Regions from separate parts of the Bacillus sp. V33-4 genome, predicted to be linked through region 1. Evidence: predicted binding sites of a transcription regulator. Region 1 holds the regulator's gene; each other region holds the start of a gene.

Region 1 (4,723 bases):
CGACAATGCAGAACATAAAAAAGAATGCCACCGAAAAGATTAACAATCATTTCGGGAGCATTCTCAGTATGACAAACTCGCAATAAATGTGATAAAAATGTGATTTATTTCGGATTTAGGAGTTTAAAAACACCCCTCAACCCTTGATGTATCAACGTTTCACAGAACGTTATTACATCATGCCGCCCATTCCACCCATGCCGCCCATGTCAGGCATTCCGCCGCCTGCACCAGCTGGCTCCGGCTTGTCAGCAACAACAGCTTCTGTTGTTAAGAACATAGCCGCTACAGATCCAGCATTTTGAAGAGCTGAACGTGTAACTTTGGTTGGGTCAACGATACCAGCTTCGATCATATTTACCCATTGGCCAGTAGCAGCGTTAAAGCCTGTTCCGATTTCTTCACGCTTTAAGCGCTCAACGATAACTGATCCTTCAAGGCCGGCATTGTGAGCGATCTGGCGTACAGGCTCTTCGATTGCGCGCAATACGATGCTGACACCTGTTGCTTCGTCACCTTCAGCATTAATAGCTGCAACTTGGTTGTACACGTTTAGAAGCGCTACTCCACCACCGGATACAATACCTTCTTCAACAGCAGCACGAGTAGAGTTCAAAGCATCTTCAATGCGAAGCTTGCGCTCTTTAAGCTCAGTTTCAGTAGCTGCACCAACTTTAACAACCGCTACTCCGCCAGCTAACTTAGCAAGGCGCTCTTGTAATTTTTCACGGTCGAATTCAGAAGTTGTTTCTTCCATTTGAACGCGGATTTGATTGACGCGAGCCGCGATTTGAGCAGATTCCCCTGCACCTTCAACGATTGTTGTGTTTTCTTTTGAAACAACGACTTTAGAAGCGCGTCCTAAAGATTCAATTGTTGCAGATTTAAGGTCACGGCCAAGCTCTTCAGTGATCACTTCACCGCCAGTCAGGATCGCGATATCTTCAAGCATTGCTTTACGGCGGTCACCGAAGCCAGGAGCTTTAACAGCAACTGCATTGAATGTTCCGCGAAGCTTGTTTACTACTAATGTAGCAAGAGCTTCCCCTTCGACATCTTCAGCAACAAGCAATAAAGGCTTACCTTGTTGAACCACTTGCTCAAGAACAGGGAGGATTTCCTGGATGCTTGCGATCTTCTTGTCAGTGATCAAGATGTATGGATTATCAAGAACAGCTTCCATTTTATCTGAATCAGTAACCATGTAAGGAGAAGCATATCCACGGTCGAACTGCATACCTTCCACGACGTCCAATTCAGTTGTGAAGCCTTTTGATTCTTCAATTGTGATAACACCGTCATTGCCAACGCGTTCCATTGCTTCTGCGATTAATTGGCCGACTTCGTTGTCATCAGCAGAAATAGCAGCAACCTGAGCAATTGAAGCTTTTCCTTCGATTGGCTTGGAAATAGCTTTTAATTCTTCGATTGCAGTGTTAACCGCCTTCTCAATCCCTTTACGGATACCCATTGGGTTAGCGCCTGCAGTTACGTTTTTAAGACCTTCGCGAATCATCGCTTGAGCAAGTACTGTAGCTGTAGTTGTCCCGTCACCGGCAACATCATTCGTTTTGCTGGCAACTTCAGCAACCAGCTTAGCACCCATGTTTTCAAAAGCATCTTCTAATTCAATTTCTTTTGCGATTGTTACGCCGTCATTTGTGATAAGCGGAGAACCGAACTTTTTCTCAAGAACCACGTTGCGTCCCTTTGGCCCAAGAGTTACTTTTACTGCGTTTGCAAGAGCGTCGACTCCGCGAAGCATTGCGCGGCGAGCGTCTTCACTAAATTTAATGTCTTTTGCCATTTGTAAAAACCTCCTCAAATATTGATGAATGATATAATCTTCAAATTATCCTGGATGGAGCTTACTTGCCGACTACAGCAAGAACATCATTTTCGCGAAGAATTAAATATTCATTACCTTCGTATTTTACTTCTGTACCAGCATATTTTGAGAAGATAATGCGGTCGCCCACAGACACTTCCAGGGCAGCGCGTTCGCCGTTAGGAAGATCGCGGCCAGTACCTACAGCAATAACTTTTCCTTCTGAAGGCTTCTCTTTCGCTGAATCCGGTAATACGATACCGCTTGCAGTTTTTTCTTCACTTTCAACAAGCTCAATAACAATACGGTCACCTAATGGCTTTAACAAGTGAAACAACCTCCTCTAAATAAATATGTAATATTGTTTTTATTAGCACTCTTACCAACCGAGTGCTAACACAATTATTATAATAATTAATTCATTTCTTTTTTGCAAGCAGGAACCTTGAAAATTTTAAAAGAAAATGCGATATCCATTTATGATGTCATTAAGCATTGAATTAAGGGCATTCTAAATAGGCAAAATCATAATGGCGAAAACCTTAACAGTATATAACAGTTTACCGTATTTATGCTCGTTACAAAAATCGCGATTCCAACCCTTACTGTTTGAAACATTAGACCGATTATTAGTAAAATAGAACGGAGTATATTTTCGTACCATAAAGGAGTTATTTTGATTGAAGAAGGAATACTGGATAATTTTAATTGCATATATTACGATGCAGGTTTCCAGCCTGGCAGGCGTTCCCCTTGTCGTTTATATAGGTTTACTTCTTGGAAATAGTCGCGCGGAAATGCAGCAATTAGCGATTCCTTACTGGATTGTGATCAGTTTTTCGCTAACGCTGTTGATTGTTCTCTTTTTATTGAGAAATGACAGGAAATTAGAGCTCAATGATGAACGGCACTTAGCCTCGCCTATTGTCTCAATTGCATGGGCAGTGGGTGGAATCTTTATAGCACTTTTTGCCCAATCATTTGCCGCTACAATTGAAAGCATCTTTGGGATCGAAGTGGGCTCTGAAAACACTCAGCAAATTCTCGGATTAATTGAAACCTTTCCAATTGTGATTATCGTGAGTTCGATCATCGGACCGATACTTGAAGAAATTGTTTTCAGGAAAATTTTATTCGGTTCGCTCTATAAAAGGATGAACTTCTTTTTTGCCGCTCTAATCAGCTCAGTCATTTTTGCTGTCGCCCACTTTGAGCTTGAGCATATTCTTCTGTACTCCGCCATGGGTTTCACGTTCGCTTTTCTCTATGTGAAAACGAAAAGAATACTCGTACCGATATTTGCCCATGTCGCCATGAATACTCTTGTTGTCGTGATTCAGCTTAATCAGGGCAAACTGGAAAAATGGCTTCAGGATGCAGAACAAATTCAAAGCTTTATTGGAGGATTTTAAATGAGGCAGTCTCCCTTAGGTTCAGGGATTATCTACATTGTACTAGGATTGTTGTTCACCTATTTTGCGGTCCAAAGAGTCCATGAACATGGCTGGGGATTTGTCAGCTATTTACTTGTTCTATTAGCGACTTTTGACTTTGGGTCAGGACTGAGAATGGTTGTCCTGCACTTCAAAATACAAAAAGTTAAAAAACAACAGTAACGTCGTTCTGCGTTAACCAGGATAAGCCTCCTTCGATGTGAAAGAGGCTTTTCTTATGCTTATTTTCTAGCCATTGTATTTTTTCTAATAGCTTGTTCTTCGATAACCCTATTCTTCTGTTTCTGTCGGGTAATGCTTTAAAAAGTAGACGAGCGACTGCAATTCAACCGCCAAATCTATATGATGAACGCGGATCGCAGCCGGGACATTTAATCTGGCTGGAGTAAAGTTTAATATCCCTTTTACATTGGCCTGGACAAGCCTGTCCGTAATCGGTTGAGCAACAGGGGCCGGGACAGTTAAAATGGCAACCTGGATATCGGCTGCAACGATTTGTTTATCCATGTCATCCATGTGAAAGATGGGAACCTCTCCAATAGTTTTACCCACTTTACCCTCATCGACATCAAAAGCAACCTCGATTTTCGTGTTATTATTTTTAAGGAAGTTGTAATGCAAAAAGGCAGTTCCCAAATTCCCAACTCCAATTAAGGCCACCTTTGTTAACTCATCCTGGTCAAGTGTCTTCCGGAAAAAAGATAATAAATAGTTAACATTATATCCGTAACCTTTTTTGCCTAATGCACCAAAGTAGGAAAAATCCCTGCGGATTGTTGCCGAATCAACCTTCACAGCCTCACTCAATTCGGCAGAGGAAACTCTCTGTTTTCCCGATGAATGCAAATTTTTTAAAAACCGGTAGTATAAAGGCAGCCGTTTAGCGGTTGCCTGTGGAATTTTCACCGTTTCATTCGCCAATGTGATCCCCACCCTCTTATGTTTAAGCTATATTTTATCTTTTCTAAAAAAATCACCGTTTTTTCCACCCGTTTTTTCAACTAAGTATGTTTTGCCGATAACCATGCCTTTATCGACTGCTTTGCACATGTCATAAACGGTTAATGCGCAAGCAGCAGCAGCTGTTAGCGCTTCCATTTCAACTCCTGTACTTCCTTTTGTTTTTACGGTAACATGAATAGATAGACTATAATTCTCTTGTTCGTTTTCCCACGCAAAAGCGATATCAATCCCTGTTAGTGGAATGGGATGGCACATTGGGATGATCTCCGCGGTTTTTTTCGCTGCCATGATTCCAGCGACCTGGGCTACTGCCAGGACATCACCCTTTTTCACTTCATTGCGGGTAATTTGTTCATATATAACCTGGTTTACGGTTATGTTTGAACGGGCGATTGCCGTTCGGACCGTTTCCGGCTTGCTGCTTACATCGACCATCTTCGCTCTTCCTTCTTCATTAAAATGAGTAAAATCCGACATT
Region 2 (4,723 bases), on a different contig from region 1:
AGGACAGTTAGTAAGTGCGGGTTTAGGAAAAAAAGATGAGCTGCAAAATCTCGATTTAACCGGGAAAATTGCTTTTATTAAACGCGGTGAAATTCCTTTTGCCGAAAAAGTGTTGAATGCTGCTGAAAAGGGAGCTGTCGGCGTCGTTATTTATAACAATGTTGATGGCCCTTTAAATGGAACGCTTGGGACGGCGAATGATAAATATGTGCCGGCTGTTTCATTAAGCAAGTCCGAAGGAGAATCGCTTGCCTCCCTGCTAAATAATGGCCAAACATTGACAGCTGCTTTAACAATTGCAGGAGCCGAGTCGGGTGAGAGAACTTCCCATAACGTAATAGCAACAAAACCGCCGACATCGAAAAAGAAATCTACTAATGAAATCATCGTTCTCGGGGCACATCACGATTCGGTCGCCGGTGCTCCAGGCGCCAATGATGATGCATCAGGAACGGCAATGACGTTAGAGCTGGCACGCGTTCTTAAGTCTATTCCGACCGACACCGAAATCAGATTTATTACGTTTGGGGCGGAAGAAGAGGGTCTTCTTGGCTCCAGACATTATGTGAATAATCTGCCTGAAGACCAACTAAACCGGATCGTCGCAAACTTCAATCTTGACATGGTTGGAAGCAAAGATGCGGGAGACCTGATCATGCTTACACTTGATGGAAAGCCCAATCTGGTTACAGAATTGGCCCAGGCTTCCAGCACGAGATTTAATGGACAGCCAACACCGTACGCACAGGGCGGAAGAAGTGACCATGTGCCATTTGCGGAAGTTGGTATTCCGGCGGCTCTGTTCATTCACGACCCGGTTGAGCCGTGGTACCATACTCCAGACGATACAATTGATAAAATCAGCAAGGAAAAGCTGCAGGATGTTGCTGAAATCGTCAGTGCCGCCATCTACGATCGCGCAAAATACGATATAAAATGGCCAAAACCGAAAAAATCGAAGAAACAAAAGGCAGAGGAACTATATTACGAACAAAGTATTAAATAAGACTGAGATAAGGATAATCCCTTCAGTGGCACTACCGCTGGGGGATTTTTTCTGTGATTGCATATCTGAGGCAGACTATTTTAATATATAACTTGTTTTTTCTGGCTATTTTTAGATGGGGCTATGAGAGCGGCTGCTTTTATGGCTCATGAAGACCAAAACTGATTCGGAAAATAGGGAAAGAGGTCTTCATAGGGCTCATGAAGACCCAAACTCATTTGGAAAATAGGAGAAATGGTCTTCATAGGGTTGATGAAGGCCAAAACTCATTTGGAAAATAGGAGAAATGGTCTTCATAGGGTTCATGAAGGCGACAACTTATAGGAAATATGAGAGAAGTGAGCTATGAATACCATAAAGTAATAAATTATTGTCGGGAAAAGCTCTGTCTACTTTTAAAATATGAAACTCCGTAAATCAATAATTCACTTACTATAGAATCCCGCAGTTCATTGATTTTTAGAGAGTGTCAGTTGCAATAGTACGTTATTTTAAAAAATTAATAGTATATAATGAAGTGTGTTTTTATTTTTCGAATGTTGGATTCACCGTTCAATTAAGTATCTGGGAGTTGAGATTTTGGGAGAAATATTAATAGCATTCATACTGGGAATTGTTGAAGGGTTAGCGGAGTTCCTGCCTATTTCTTCTACAGGTCATTTGATATTGGTAGGACATTTGCTCGGATTTGAGGGGGAGAGTGCGAAAACTTTTGAGATCGTCATCCAGCTGGGGGCCATTCTTGCGATTTCGGTTTTGTACCGCGGGCGTCTAGTTTCTTTATTCAACATCAAGCCCATATTTCGAAAAGAACAGAAATTCAATGCGATACATATCATTCTGGGTGTGTTACCTGCAGTGATTGCAGGTTTATTATTGCATGACGTGATCAAAACATATTTGTTTCAGCCGTCCACAGTCGTGATTGGACTTGTCGCAGGAGCGATTCTGATGATTTTTGCGGAAAAGAAGAAACCAGAGCCGACTTCTTTTTCATTGGATGATTTAACTTACCGGCAGGCCCTAACCATTGGCTTGTTTCAATGTCTGGCCGTCTATCCTGGTTTCTCAAGGGCGGGATCGACGATTTCGGGAGGGTTGCTTGCAAGAGCCAGCTATAAAGCAGCATCGGAATTTTCTTTTTTGATTGCGATCCCTGTTATGATTGGTGCAACGGGATTGGATTTATTAAAAAGTTGGGATTATTTGAGCGCAAGTGATATTCCAATGTTTGCGGTAGGATTTATTACTTCTTTTGTTGTCGCGATGTTAGCAGTGGTAACCTTTTTAAAGCTGCTTGAAAAGTGGGGCTTAACACCATTTGCGTATTATCGAATTGTGTTAGCTATTTTGTTTACGGTATTCGTCTTGCTGTGAAAAAATAGATACGGGTGAAATAGTTTGTTGTTGAAATGAAACCAAAGTCTAGTCACTTTGGTTTTTTTTATGAAAACGCTTTGAAAACGTTAAAGAAATATTCATATCCAGAAGCGAAAATCTGCAGTAAAATTAATATTGTGAACTTATTCACATTCATATGGCATTCATTTGAAAGGATCTGGTTCCATGTCATTTTACCGGCCTGAGCAAATTGTTAAAATTAGTATTGAAAGCGGGGTAAAGAAAACCAAGTACCCGTTGCAGCAAACATTGATATTGGGTTTCCAGGCAGGCGCATTTGTTGCGCTTGGCTACTTACTGTACATACGTGTCACAGCTCCATTGCCGGCGGAGCTGGCTGGTTTAAGTTCCCTGATCGGAGCATCAGTTTTTCCAATCGGGCTGATCCTTACCCTGATTGCGGGAGGGGAGCTGCTGACCGGCAATATGATGGCTGTTCCACTCGCAAGGTTAGCTGATAAAATTGCGACGAAAAAGGTTATTTATAACTGGCTGTTGATTACGGTCAGTAATTTTGCAGGTGCGATTTTTGTTGCTTACATATTTGGCCATGTCGGCGGGCTTACCGAAACAGGTCCTTACTTAGCTAAAACCGTAAGTATAGCCGAGCACAAGCTTTCTGCATCCTATCTTGAAGCGTTTATATCGGGTATTGGCTGCAACTGGCTCGTTGCATTGGCGGTCTGGCTATCATACGGATCAAAGGATATGGCGGGGAAAATGATCGGAATCTGGTTTCCGACGATGGCTTTTGTTGCGATTGGATTCCAGCACGTCGTCGCCAATATGTTTGTCATTCCTGCTGCCATTTTTGCCGGCACATTCACATGGCTCGATTATATTCGAAATCTAGTTCCCGTATTTTTAGGCAATGCAGTGGGCGGTTCCGTCTTTGTTGCGATGGCATACTGGCATGCATACAAAAAGGATAAAACTTGGATACCCGATGAGACCGCTGCCCGCAAGGACACCCTCAAGATCGTGAAAGAGATGTAAAATAACGAAAGCTCTGTTCGAATTTTTTCAAACAGAGCTTTTTTTCGTCATTGATGTTGTTTTGGAAAATACACATTACGTATAGTATAGTTGGTCTATAGTTATAGGTTCAGACGGTACTTTATACAAATGCACAGTTGCATTAGAGGATGAGCGCAATAAAGCAGGAAGACTACCTGTGGATGAAGTTTAGAAATTAATCAAGAGCGATTTGATCTTTGGGTTACATCGAATGAGACAATTGATGAAGGTTGCCAAAAATGCTTTTTTAGACCATCTTGTCAAGGCGCCTCTTGTCCAGGTGAACAACCATGCCCAACTGATAAAAAACATATTAAGAAAGTATTAACAACTATATCAGGAGTTTCTTAAAAATGGAGCATTAAAACATGACTAATTTAAAACCTAAAAATATAGTATCACCTGCATTTTCAATCTCATTAATTATACTGTATATTGGTCGTCTGGTATCATCACTTGGAGACTGGATCGCTTGAGTTTGATTTTCGCAGAACATGCTCCGCATTATATCCCGCTGTTATGGTTAGCTAAGAGTCTTGCTTCATTTTTTTCTGGATTCATAGCGGGGACAATTTCTGATAGATTTGGGCATAAACAAACGGCTATGGTTTCGGATGTACTACGTGCCATAACAGTTGTACTAATGCCTAGTTGTATTGAAATACCGTTTATTCTACTATTATTAGTTTTTATAACGAGTTCTTTGGGTTCCTTTTTCTCCTCATCTCTTAATCCTATAATTTCGAGGATCACAGAGAATGAACCTTCATCACGACACCGTGTAAATTCAATTCTCAGTATGATTGTGCCATTAGCTCAATGATAAATAAAACATTTAAACTCAATGATCATTATTACGGAAAAGTAGATAGTAATTACTCTAAAAGAATTATGGATATTTATAATACTTTAAGGTTTGATAAGAATGAATATGAAAAAATGGAAAAATCAGTATCACATGGAGAATATCAGAATACTAATATTTTGTTTTATAAGGATCAGATTAATTTAATTGATTGGGATTCACTTTCAATTAGACCCCATCTATTTGATATAGTCTCCTCAACTTGTTACTTATGTAGAGATAAACGCGGGGATTTTATAATTAATGCAGAGAAGTTAAAAAGATATTTAGATCAAGAAAATCTAATAAGTGAAGAAATAAATAACCCTAGGAATATTGTGTTTTTAACTTTCATTCCTAAGGAAGATAAAATTGAAAAGTTTTATGTAGCTGGTCATGACCAGTTACATTGGTATTTAGAATGTACACTTGACTCAATGGAGAAATGTTTGAAG
Region 3 (4,723 bases), on a different contig from region 1:
AAACAAAGCCCAGGTGCCGGTCGGCGAAAAAGACGGAAAACTGATTGCCGGCTTTTTCAAACCGAGGACTCATGAAATTGTCGACACAAATGAAAGCCTGATTCAGCTTCCGGAAATCAATGAAGCAATCCAGACAGTTAAAGAAATCTGCAGTGAACTCGGGATTCAGGCGTATCAGGAAGAAGCGCATAAAGGCGTGCTCCGCCATATTATGTCCCGGTATGGACAACAAACAGGCGAGCTGATGGTCGTGATCATCACAAGAACAGAAAATATCCCACACCAAAACGAATTGATCGAGACAATCGTTGCCCGTCTCCCTAAGGTAAAATCAATCGTCCATAACGTTAATTCAAAAAGGACAAACGTCATATTGGGAGAAAAAACGAAGGTCCTCTGGGGAAATGAAGTCATCTATGATTACATCGGAAACGTTAAATTTGCGATTTCCGCTCTGTCTTTTTATCAGGTAAACCCGGTTCAGACAAAGGTACTGTACGACAAAGCGCTTGAATACGCCGGATTGACAGGCGAAGAATCTGTCATTGATGCCTATTGCGGAATTGGAACCATTTCGCTGTTCCTTGCCCAAAAAGCAAAGAAGGTTTTTGGTGTTGAGGTTGTTCCGGAAGCAATTGAAGATGCGAGGCGGAATGCTGAACTGAATGAGATCTTTAATGTGGAATTTGCTGTCGGTGAAGCGGAAACTGTCATTCCGAAATGGTACAAAGAAGGAAACGAGGCTGACGTATTAGTTGTCGACCCGCCGCGTAAAGGGTGCGATGAAGAACTACTTCAAACGATTATTGAAATGAAGCCGAAGAAGGTAGTTTACGTTTCCTGCAACCCGGCTACACTTGCCCGCGACTTGCGGATCCTCGAGGATGGGGGATATAAGACGATTGAAGTTCAGCCTGTTGATATGTTTCCGCAGACGACACATGTCGAAATTTGCGTACTTTTGTTGAAAAAGTGAATGAATGTATGTATATAGATATAGCTAAATTCTCAGCCGATAATACAAGTGCCAGATGCTTATCACCAAACTCCCTGGATTATATACTGCAAAACATATAGCGGATACCGTGGATTATGCGTGTAGACGGAAGAGTAAAACTGGCAAAGCAACTTTACATGTGAATCCGTTTTCAGGCATGTTGTTCTTCCAAAAATGCTATTCAAGCTAAGGCACATTTTTTCGGATAGGGTAAAAACAAACGGGGGTACTAAATATGTATAAATCAAGAAGTTTTATTAATTTTGGTAATTAGGATTGTCGGAAAAATATAGTAATGTCATAGTATGAATGAATATAAAAAATGTTCATTCGGAATGATGGAGGTTGGTTACTTGATAGATAAAAAAGCAGCTATCTTTAATTCTGGAAGGGAGTTATTTTACTCAAAAGGATTCAAAGACACTAATGTTTCAGACATAGCAAAGATGGCCGGAATTGGGATAGGTACTTTTTATAACTACTACACCTCGAAAGAGAAGCTTTTCTTAGAGATTTATCTAAAAGAAAACGAGAATCTTAAAAAGAGTATTGTGGAATCTATTGACCTGAATGATGATCCCGTAACGCTGGTTACAAAGCTAGTGAAACAGAACATCAGTGCTATGAACTCAAATCTGATACTAAAGGAATGGTACAACAGGGATCTCTTTAGTAAACTGGAGCAGTATTTTTATGAACAGGGCGGAATAGAGAGCATTGATGAACTCATGCATAGCGGTAAAGCAGAGTTAATTAAAAAATGGAAGGCTGAAAGGAAAATAAGGGATGATCTGGACGATGAGCTTATATTCGCCCTTTTTAACTCTATACTTTATATCGATATTCATAAAAGAGAAATCGGGATTCACCACTTTCCACAGATTTTATATTACTTAACGGAGTTTATAATGAAAGGCTTAACTGATTGCCGAAAATAGATAGATACAGGCAGTCATTTTTTTGCCCGTACCTGAATGAATTTATCAAATATTCATTCAGGTACGGGAGAGTATTATTTCAGTATGAATTATCCAGTTACCGAGTACAGCTCAGGTAGTTTTAGATTTAACTTATATTGTGAAATAATTCACAATCGGTACTTCCAGGACAAAAATATTACAGGAGAAGTTAGAGAAAGGAGTGGTGCAAGTGGACAAGGCGGTAGTTGCCCAGTCAATGAACGTTGGGATGAGCACAGTGATGACTCACAGAGCTTTCGGCAAGCATGCTGAGGAATCTCTTAGAGCAGTCCGCGATGAAGCTGTACGGCTGGAAGAGCTGCTGAGCCGTTTTATACCCGGAAGCGAGATAAGCAGGATCAACAGGTCTGCAGGTATGAAATATGAAAGGCTGAGCGGTGAAACATATGAGGTGCTGTCCCGTGCTATTGAATTCTCAAGATACTGCCAGGGCCTCTTCGATGTCACTATTGGGCCTTTAGTAACCTTATGGAACAACGGCAAGGATACATTCAAGCCTCCGGAGGAATCAAGGATAAGGAAAATTGTTCCTTTGGTGGACTATTCTGACTTGTTATTGGATCCCTGCGAAAAGGCTTCCGGACTTCAAAGGCTGGGCCAGTCCATTGACCTGGGGGGTATAGGAAAAGGGTTTGCCGGCGATCAGTTTTTGGAGGTATTTAAGAAATACGGCGTCGCATCAGCTTTTACAAATATCGGAGGAAATGTGATGGCTTTAGGGACAAAGCCTGATGGTTCCCCGTGGCGTGTGGGTATCCAGCATCCCAGGCAGGAAAACAGCTTAATGGGTCTTGTTTCTGTGGCTGATAAGACAGTGGTTACATCCGGGGACTATCAGCGATACTTCATTGACAGTAACGGTAAAAGGCATCATCATATCCTGGATCCATCTACTGGATATCCGGCGAAATCAGGTTTGGTAAGCGTGACCATAGTTGCCGATAGCTCCATGGCTGCTGATGCGTTGTCCACCATATTGTTCGTAGCCGGGATGGAAAAGGGGCTTGAACTTCTAAGACGATTCTCCGGAGCTGAAGCCATTCTCGTGGACATAGACTTACAGGTTCACGTTACGGCTGGCTTGAAGAGATGCTTTCAGGCCGGTGAAGGTATAAGCGTGAATATCTTAAATTAAATGGAAGGGAAAGATTTGAATGAAAAGGAAGGGGAAGATTAGAATGCTAATAATTATACTGGTAATTTTTGTTGTGACGGGTTTGGGAGGAGCGCTTATTTTTACTTCGGGGGAACGCCGAGAAGGTAGAAGCCTCCCTATCGCTGATGTGGATTTTAAACAGCTTAATGACGGCACTTATATTGGGGAATATGAAGGTGGAATGTACAAATGGAGGGCCAATGAAGTTCAGGTTACAGTGTCTTCAGGCAAGGTCACTGATATTAAACCACTAAAGCATAAAGAGAACCAATCGCCGGAATTCACGGAGAAGTTATACAATAGAGTAATCAAATCACAGTCGCTGCAGGTAGACACCATAAGCGGTGCAACCATTACTTCCAAGGCCTATCTAAAGTCGGTGGAAAACGCCCTGGACAAAGCACAAAAAAAGTAAGAGAGGAACCTGGATGGTCTCTTTTCGATCCAAAATATTTGAAGGAGGTAATACACATGAATACAGTTGTCAAAACACGGCATGGTGAGGTGCGTGGCATTGTTGCCGATGGAGTGTTCACTTTTAAAGGTATTCCCTATGCAGCGCCACCGTTTGGTCCCAATCGGTTCCTGCCACCACAGTCAGTCGAGCCCTGGAACGGTGTACGAGACGCCATCACCTATGGTCCGGAGGCACCCCAGCTGCGCCCTGACCCGCAGGCTGCGGAGCTTGCCCCAGATCCTGCCGTCCCTGGTGAGGACTGCCTGAACCTCAACATCTGGTCCCCCGAGCTAGGGACGGCCGGGCTACCGGTCATGATGTGGATTCCCGGCGGTATGTTCGAGGTCGGATCGGGGGCGTCGTATAACGGCAGTCACTTCGCCCGCGACGGCATCGTATGCGTGACCATCAATTACCGTGTCGGTGTCGATGGCTTTCTCTATCTTGGCGACGGAAACGCCAACCTCGGTTTGCTTGACCAGGTCGCCGCTCTGGAGTGGGTAAGGGATAATATTGCCGCCTTCGGAGGGGATCCCGGCAACGTCACGATCTTCGGTGAGTCGGCTGGTGCGATGAGCGTCGGCACGCTGCTTTCCATGCCCCGTGCCGATGGCCTGTTCAGGCGAGCTATTGCCCAGAGTGGGGCGGCTCATCAGGTGATCTCGGCTGCCACTGCACAGCGGGTTGGACGGTATCTTGCCGAAAAGCTTGGCGTCGAAGCAACCCGAGAGGCAATCACAGAGGTCCCCATCAATCGTCTGCTTGCGGCGCAGGCGGAGTTGAAGGCCAATCTTCTTGCACATCCCGACCCTGAGCGCTGGGGTTTTGAGGTGGTGGCCAGTACGCTACCGTGGCAGCCTGTAGTCGACGGGAAGATCATCCCTGCACGTCCTATTGATCGCATTGTTGCCGGAGCCGGTGCGGGTGTCGATATCCTGGTCGGCACGAACACCGACGAGTGGAGGTTGTTCCTGGTAGCCAGTGGCGCAATCAACGATGTTACCCATGAAGCTTTGGCCGCGGCTGTTGCGGCATACGGACTCCCGGTAGAAGCGACATTGGCCGTCTATAGCGCGGCACATCCGGGCGCCAGTCCCGGCGATCTGCTCGCGGCTATCCAGACTGACTGGTGG
Region 4 (4,723 bases), on a different contig from region 1:
ATGTTGCAAATTTGTAAGCCGATGGGAATTTAGCATACGGTATAACAAATCCTTCATAGGAGAAACCGTATGTCTAAATGATAATAGATCGTGCCGTGTGTCAAATAAGCCTTCGAGCAGTTCTTCCATACTCTTATTTGTGGAATTATCTTCTATTTCAGTAAGAGTATCTTCTATTTTATAAATGATGGGAAAATAATTATCGACTAGCTTATCGATTAAATGGTATAAAACAAGATATTGATCCCATCGCTCCAACTTGGACGATTCGTGAAGCCGACCCCATACTTCCTCAATTTCATTTGATTGATGTTGGTGAAAAGTGACAATATAATGCTCACCAAGAAATACATTTACTTCTTCTTTTTCGAACGTTTCAGGATTTACACTATGCGTTACAAAAAAGACTTGTTCCTCATAATAGTCGAGCTTCGGGCGTTGTAGTCTGACCGTACAATCTTCAATCGCAAGTGGATGGAAGCGGAGGGGATGCTGTAATATCAGAAGTTCGTCAGCGGTCGGTTCTGAAAAATCAATCCAATACCACAAATAGTCATTTGAAATAAGCTCCTCAATAGCTATGTCATAGACCAGTTTATACGAATGAGTAATAGCATATGTTTTGATCATTAAGACCTTCTCCCAACAGGAACGACTTATTTCTTAGTAATTAAGCGATTTTTTATAAAGAGAGCGGCGAATAAAATAAGTATAACTGCCAAAATAGCGTAAACCACATTTGAATAGATATCCATATAGCCAACAATGGTTTCCCAGGAAGAGCCAACCGCGGCTCCGATGTTGACGAGGATGATATTCCAAATGAGTGTTCCTGCTGTTGTAAAAATGAGAAAAATCCCAAAGTTCATCCGAGCCATACCTGCCGGTACCGAAATAAGGCTTCTGATCAAAGGGATCAGCCTGCAGAAGAAAACCGTCCAAAACCCATACCTGTCAAACCATTCATTTGCTTTATGAACGTCTTTTTTTGTTAAACGGAGAATATGTCCCCATTTTTCGACGATCTTTTCGATTCGTTCTATATTAATCAGCAAGCCAACCCAGTAAAGAACGGCTGCCCCGGCAACGGACCCAAGAGTAGAGACTGCGACCACTCCGGTTATACTCATATTTGATGTCGTTGTCATAAAGCCGCCGAATGTTAAAATGACCTCTGATGGGATCGGTGGAAAAATATTTTCTAATGCGATAAGCAAAAATATCCCCATATATCCGTAATTATTCATTATTTCCGTTATCCAGTTTTCCATTTTGATTTTCTCCCTATAAATAAATATTTTATTTCTCCAACCATTGTCTTTTTAGTTCCAAAATATGCTGCTAAACTAGCTCCTGAATTTTAATGTCCAGGATAATATCATAATTCTCATTATAACAAGAGGATAAACGTTAAAGAAACACATAGATTAAAACTGATCGAATTGGCAGATTCCAAATCAGCTCAGCCACCATCTGCATTTACCATTTTTCCTTTTAAACGCTGAAACAACCAGATTGTAAATCCAAGCCAAAGTCCACCTGCTAAATAACCGCCGATAATATCACTTGGGTAATGGACTCCTAAATAAATTCGGCTTATTCCGATTATACAAATCATAAAGACGCTGAACATAATCAAAATTCTGCGTCCCGATTTGCTGGGAATATGTCTCAAGAGCAAGAATGTCGATATCCCATATACCGACATTGCATTCATGGCATGTCCACTCGGAAAACTATAGCCACCTATCTCAATTAAGCGGTGCAAGTCGGGGCGGGCCCGCTGAAATATCAGCTTTAATAGTTGATTTAAAACAGCTGATCCGGCGGTGACGGCAATATATAATGTTAGTTCTGAACGATCATCCAAAAATTTCCTAATTAAAAACAAAAATATCAGCGAAAGAATCACGATCACAGGTGCAGATCCAATAAGAGTGAAAAATTTCATGACCGATGTTAGATAAAGTGATTCAACCCCTTGAATATAGGCAATCACGATATTATCAAAGCGTATGAGTTTGGAGCTGCTGATTGAGAACGCCATAAAACTAAATGCGGTGAGAGAGATGATAGCCAGTATGGAAGGCGTTATCAGTTGATATTTTTTCTTCATCTGGACACACCCTTTCTGGTTCACTATATTTGTGTACTTCCCAAGAAAGAAAACTAATTTCCATTGTAACAAATTCCTGGCATATAAAATAACATACCCTTTACCGTGATTTTAAAATAGCTCCCGCTGGATCCTTCATCCATATTTTCAATAATGGGATCAATTTTATTTCAGCCAGGATAGCTTCCCTCCATAAACGTACCTTCTCAGGAAAATCAATATATTAGACATTATCGTAATAAAATATTATTCTACTGTTAACGATAGTCTTTTTTAACGGCAACTTCTCTTCCTGTTGCCGCCTTAACTACCATTTGATAAATTTGGGAAAACTATACTCGAAAACTATCATTCGAGTCACTTTCAATCCTTCAAGCGATCGACCTCTATGTAATGCAACAAAAATGCTCAGGCAAACTAAAATTGTAAGTTAATTCCTTCCCGTTTTTGTCACAATTTTTTCAGTATAATTATGTTAACATCATATGTATAGTGTTAATCAAAATGTCTTGGTCAAGGGTTTATGCTTATTTATTGTGTGAACAATTGAGCATTTTTTGTGATGTATTGAACAATAATTTCCTATAAAGGAGTGAACATTGGTGAAGCCAATCAATAAACTGGTTTCTCTTCTTGCAGTAATTCCAGTCATATTCTTAAGTGGCTGCGTACCGGACATGGTTGTATTTGAGCCTCAAGGTCCTGCAGCCAGATCCATTATGGAATTAATCAATTGGTCTCTATGGTGGATGCTACTCGTAGTGGCGGTTGTGTTTGCATTATTTGCTTACATCGTTTGGAAATACAGAGAAAGAAAAGAAAACATGGATTACGAACCACCAGAAGAACACGGGAGCACGCTTCTTGAAATTATTTGGACCGGCATCCCGATTTTGATCGTTATTGCCTTGACGATTCCGACAGTTAAAACGCTTTATGCATTGGAAGATGTGCCTAAAGGCTATGAAAATAAAGAACCGATTACAATCCATGTAACTTCTGCCGATTGGAAATGGATCTTCAGCTATCCGGAACAAGGAATTGAAACTATAAACTATGTGAATATTCCTGAGGATACTCCAGTCAACTTTAAGCTTACCTCTGCAAGTACGATGCAATCTTTCTGGGTTCCTGCGTTGGGCGGCCAGAAGTACACAATGGGTAAGATGGAAACGCAACTGTATCTGGTTGCCGACAATCCAGGATCCTATGAAGGCAGAAACTCAAACTTTAACGGAAAAGGTTATGCAGAAATGCAGTTCGAAGTTCTTGCCCAGACTGAAGATGAATTTGACAAGTGGGTCAACGAGGCTAAAGCAACTGCTCCAAAGCTGACTGAAAAAGAGTATGAGAAATTGCTCGAACCAACACATTTGGGCCGACTGACTTTTTCAAACACGCATTTAGCGTGGGTTGACCACTCGGAAATGGATTCGAAGACCTATACAAACCCTGATCTTTACAAGACTCACGGTTACCGGGGCAAAACGTTTGAGGAAGAAGACAACTATAAGAACAAAACAGGTAACGACCAAGAGCATAAGCATGAAGGACATGAACAACATGAAGGACATGAAGGACATGAACAACATGCAGATACTGAACAAGCCGATGGAGGTGACCATCATGGGCATTAAATGGGATGAGATTTTATTAACTGGAGACCCATTATTACTAGGTTCACAGATTGCCATTCTTTTAACTATGATTGGTATAATTGCTGGAATTACTTATTTGAAGAAGTGGAAATGGCTGTGGACGGAATGGCTGACCACTGTAGATCATAAACGAATTGGGATTATGTACATTATTTCGGCAGTGTTGATGTTTTTCCGTGGCGGCATGGATGGATTGATGATGAAAGTACAGACATCACGTCCTGAAATGCAACTTTTGGACGCACAGCATTATAATGAAGTTTTTACAACACACGGAGTCATTATGATTTTGTTCATGGCGATGCCTTTCCTGATCGGTTTAATGAACGTCGTGATTCCGCTGCAAATTGGTGCAAGAGACGTGGCTTTCCCGCAACTGAATGCCTTAAGCTTCTGGTTATTCTTTAGCGGTGCGATGCTTTTCAATATTTCCTTTGTCATCGGTGGTTCACCGGATGCAGGCTGGACTTCATATTTTCCTCTGGCAGGAAAAGAATTTAGTCCGGGAATCGGCAATAACTATTATGCCGTTGCCCTTCAGATTGCTGGGATCGGTACATTAATGACAGGGATTAACTTCATCGTGACGATTCTAAAAATGCGGACTAAAGGCATGACATTGATGAAGATGCCAATGTTCACATGGACTACATTAGTAACGTCTGTTATTATCGTAGCGGCTTTCCCTATTTTCACAGTCGCCCTTGCACTAATGACATTTGACCGCCTTTATGGAACTCACTTCTTCACGCTGTCCGGCGGCGGAATGGATATGCTCTGGGCTAACCTTTTCTGGTTATGGGCCCACCCGGAAGTATATATCGTAGCTTTGCCTGCTTTCGGTATTTTTTCAGAGATTATTGCGACATTTTCGCGTAAATCGTTATTCGGCTATAAATCAATGGTCGGCTCGATTGTCGGTATTGCCGTGTTAAGTATGGTTGTTTGG

The links. The regulator Rex, encoded in region 1, represses fermentation and respiration genes when NADH is low (regulators of the CRP and FNR family bind a similar motif). The targets are predictions, from matches to a motif close to TTGTGAAATATTTCACAA.
Region 2: the regulator Rex is predicted to act here: its motif matches at 2,522-2,539, upstream of CVD23_RS10565 (formate/nitrite transporter family protein).
Region 3: the regulator Rex is predicted to act here: its motif matches at 2,073-2,090, upstream of CVD23_RS06350 (FAD:protein FMN transferase).
Region 4: the regulator Rex is predicted to act here: its motif matches at 2,674-2,691, upstream of qoxA (cytochrome aa3 quinol oxidase subunit II).

The regions. Positions count from the first base shown of each region.
Region 1 is NZ_PGVC01000048.1:6,064-10,786, reverse strand. Features, by position in the region: gene groL (chaperonin GroEL) at 173-1,807, opposite strand; gene groES (co-chaperone GroES) at 1,869-2,156, opposite strand; gene CVD23_RS17205 (CPBP family intramembrane glutamic endopeptidase) at 2,509-3,240, shown strand; gene CVD23_RS17200 (YdiK family protein) at 3,241-3,444, shown strand; gene CVD23_RS17195 (redox-sensing transcriptional repressor Rex) at 3,553-4,203, opposite strand; gene moaC (cyclic pyranopterin monophosphate synthase MoaC) at 4,231-4,722, opposite strand.
Region 2 is NZ_PGVC01000027.1:10,346-15,068, reverse strand. Features, by position in the region: gene CVD23_RS10575 (M28 family peptidase) at 1-1,006, shown strand, start outside; gene bacA (undecaprenyl-diphosphate phosphatase) at 1,586-2,383, shown strand; gene CVD23_RS10565 (formate/nitrite transporter family protein) at 2,573-3,403, shown strand; gene CVD23_RS22865 (MFS transporter) at 3,897-4,247, shown strand; gene CVD23_RS10555 (hypothetical protein) at 4,244-4,723, shown strand, end outside.
Region 3 is NZ_PGVC01000016.1:18,070-22,792, reverse strand. Features, by position in the region: gene rlmD (23S rRNA (uracil(1939)-C(5))-methyltransferase RlmD) at 1-976, shown strand, start outside; gene CVD23_RS06355 (TetR/AcrR family transcriptional regulator) at 1,354-1,935, shown strand; gene CVD23_RS06350 (FAD:protein FMN transferase) at 2,147-3,112, shown strand; gene CVD23_RS06345 (FMN-binding protein) at 3,156-3,548, shown strand; gene CVD23_RS06340 (carboxylesterase/lipase family protein) at 3,605-4,723, shown strand, end outside.
Region 4 is NZ_PGVC01000015.1:21,250-25,972, reverse strand. Features, by position in the region: gene corA (magnesium/cobalt transporter CorA) at 1-630, opposite strand, end outside; gene CVD23_RS06260 (DedA family protein) at 657-1,271, opposite strand; gene CVD23_RS06255 (phosphatase PAP2 family protein) at 1,463-2,116, opposite strand; gene qoxA (cytochrome aa3 quinol oxidase subunit II) at 2,728-3,753, shown strand; gene qoxB (cytochrome aa3 quinol oxidase subunit I) at 3,743-4,723, shown strand, end outside.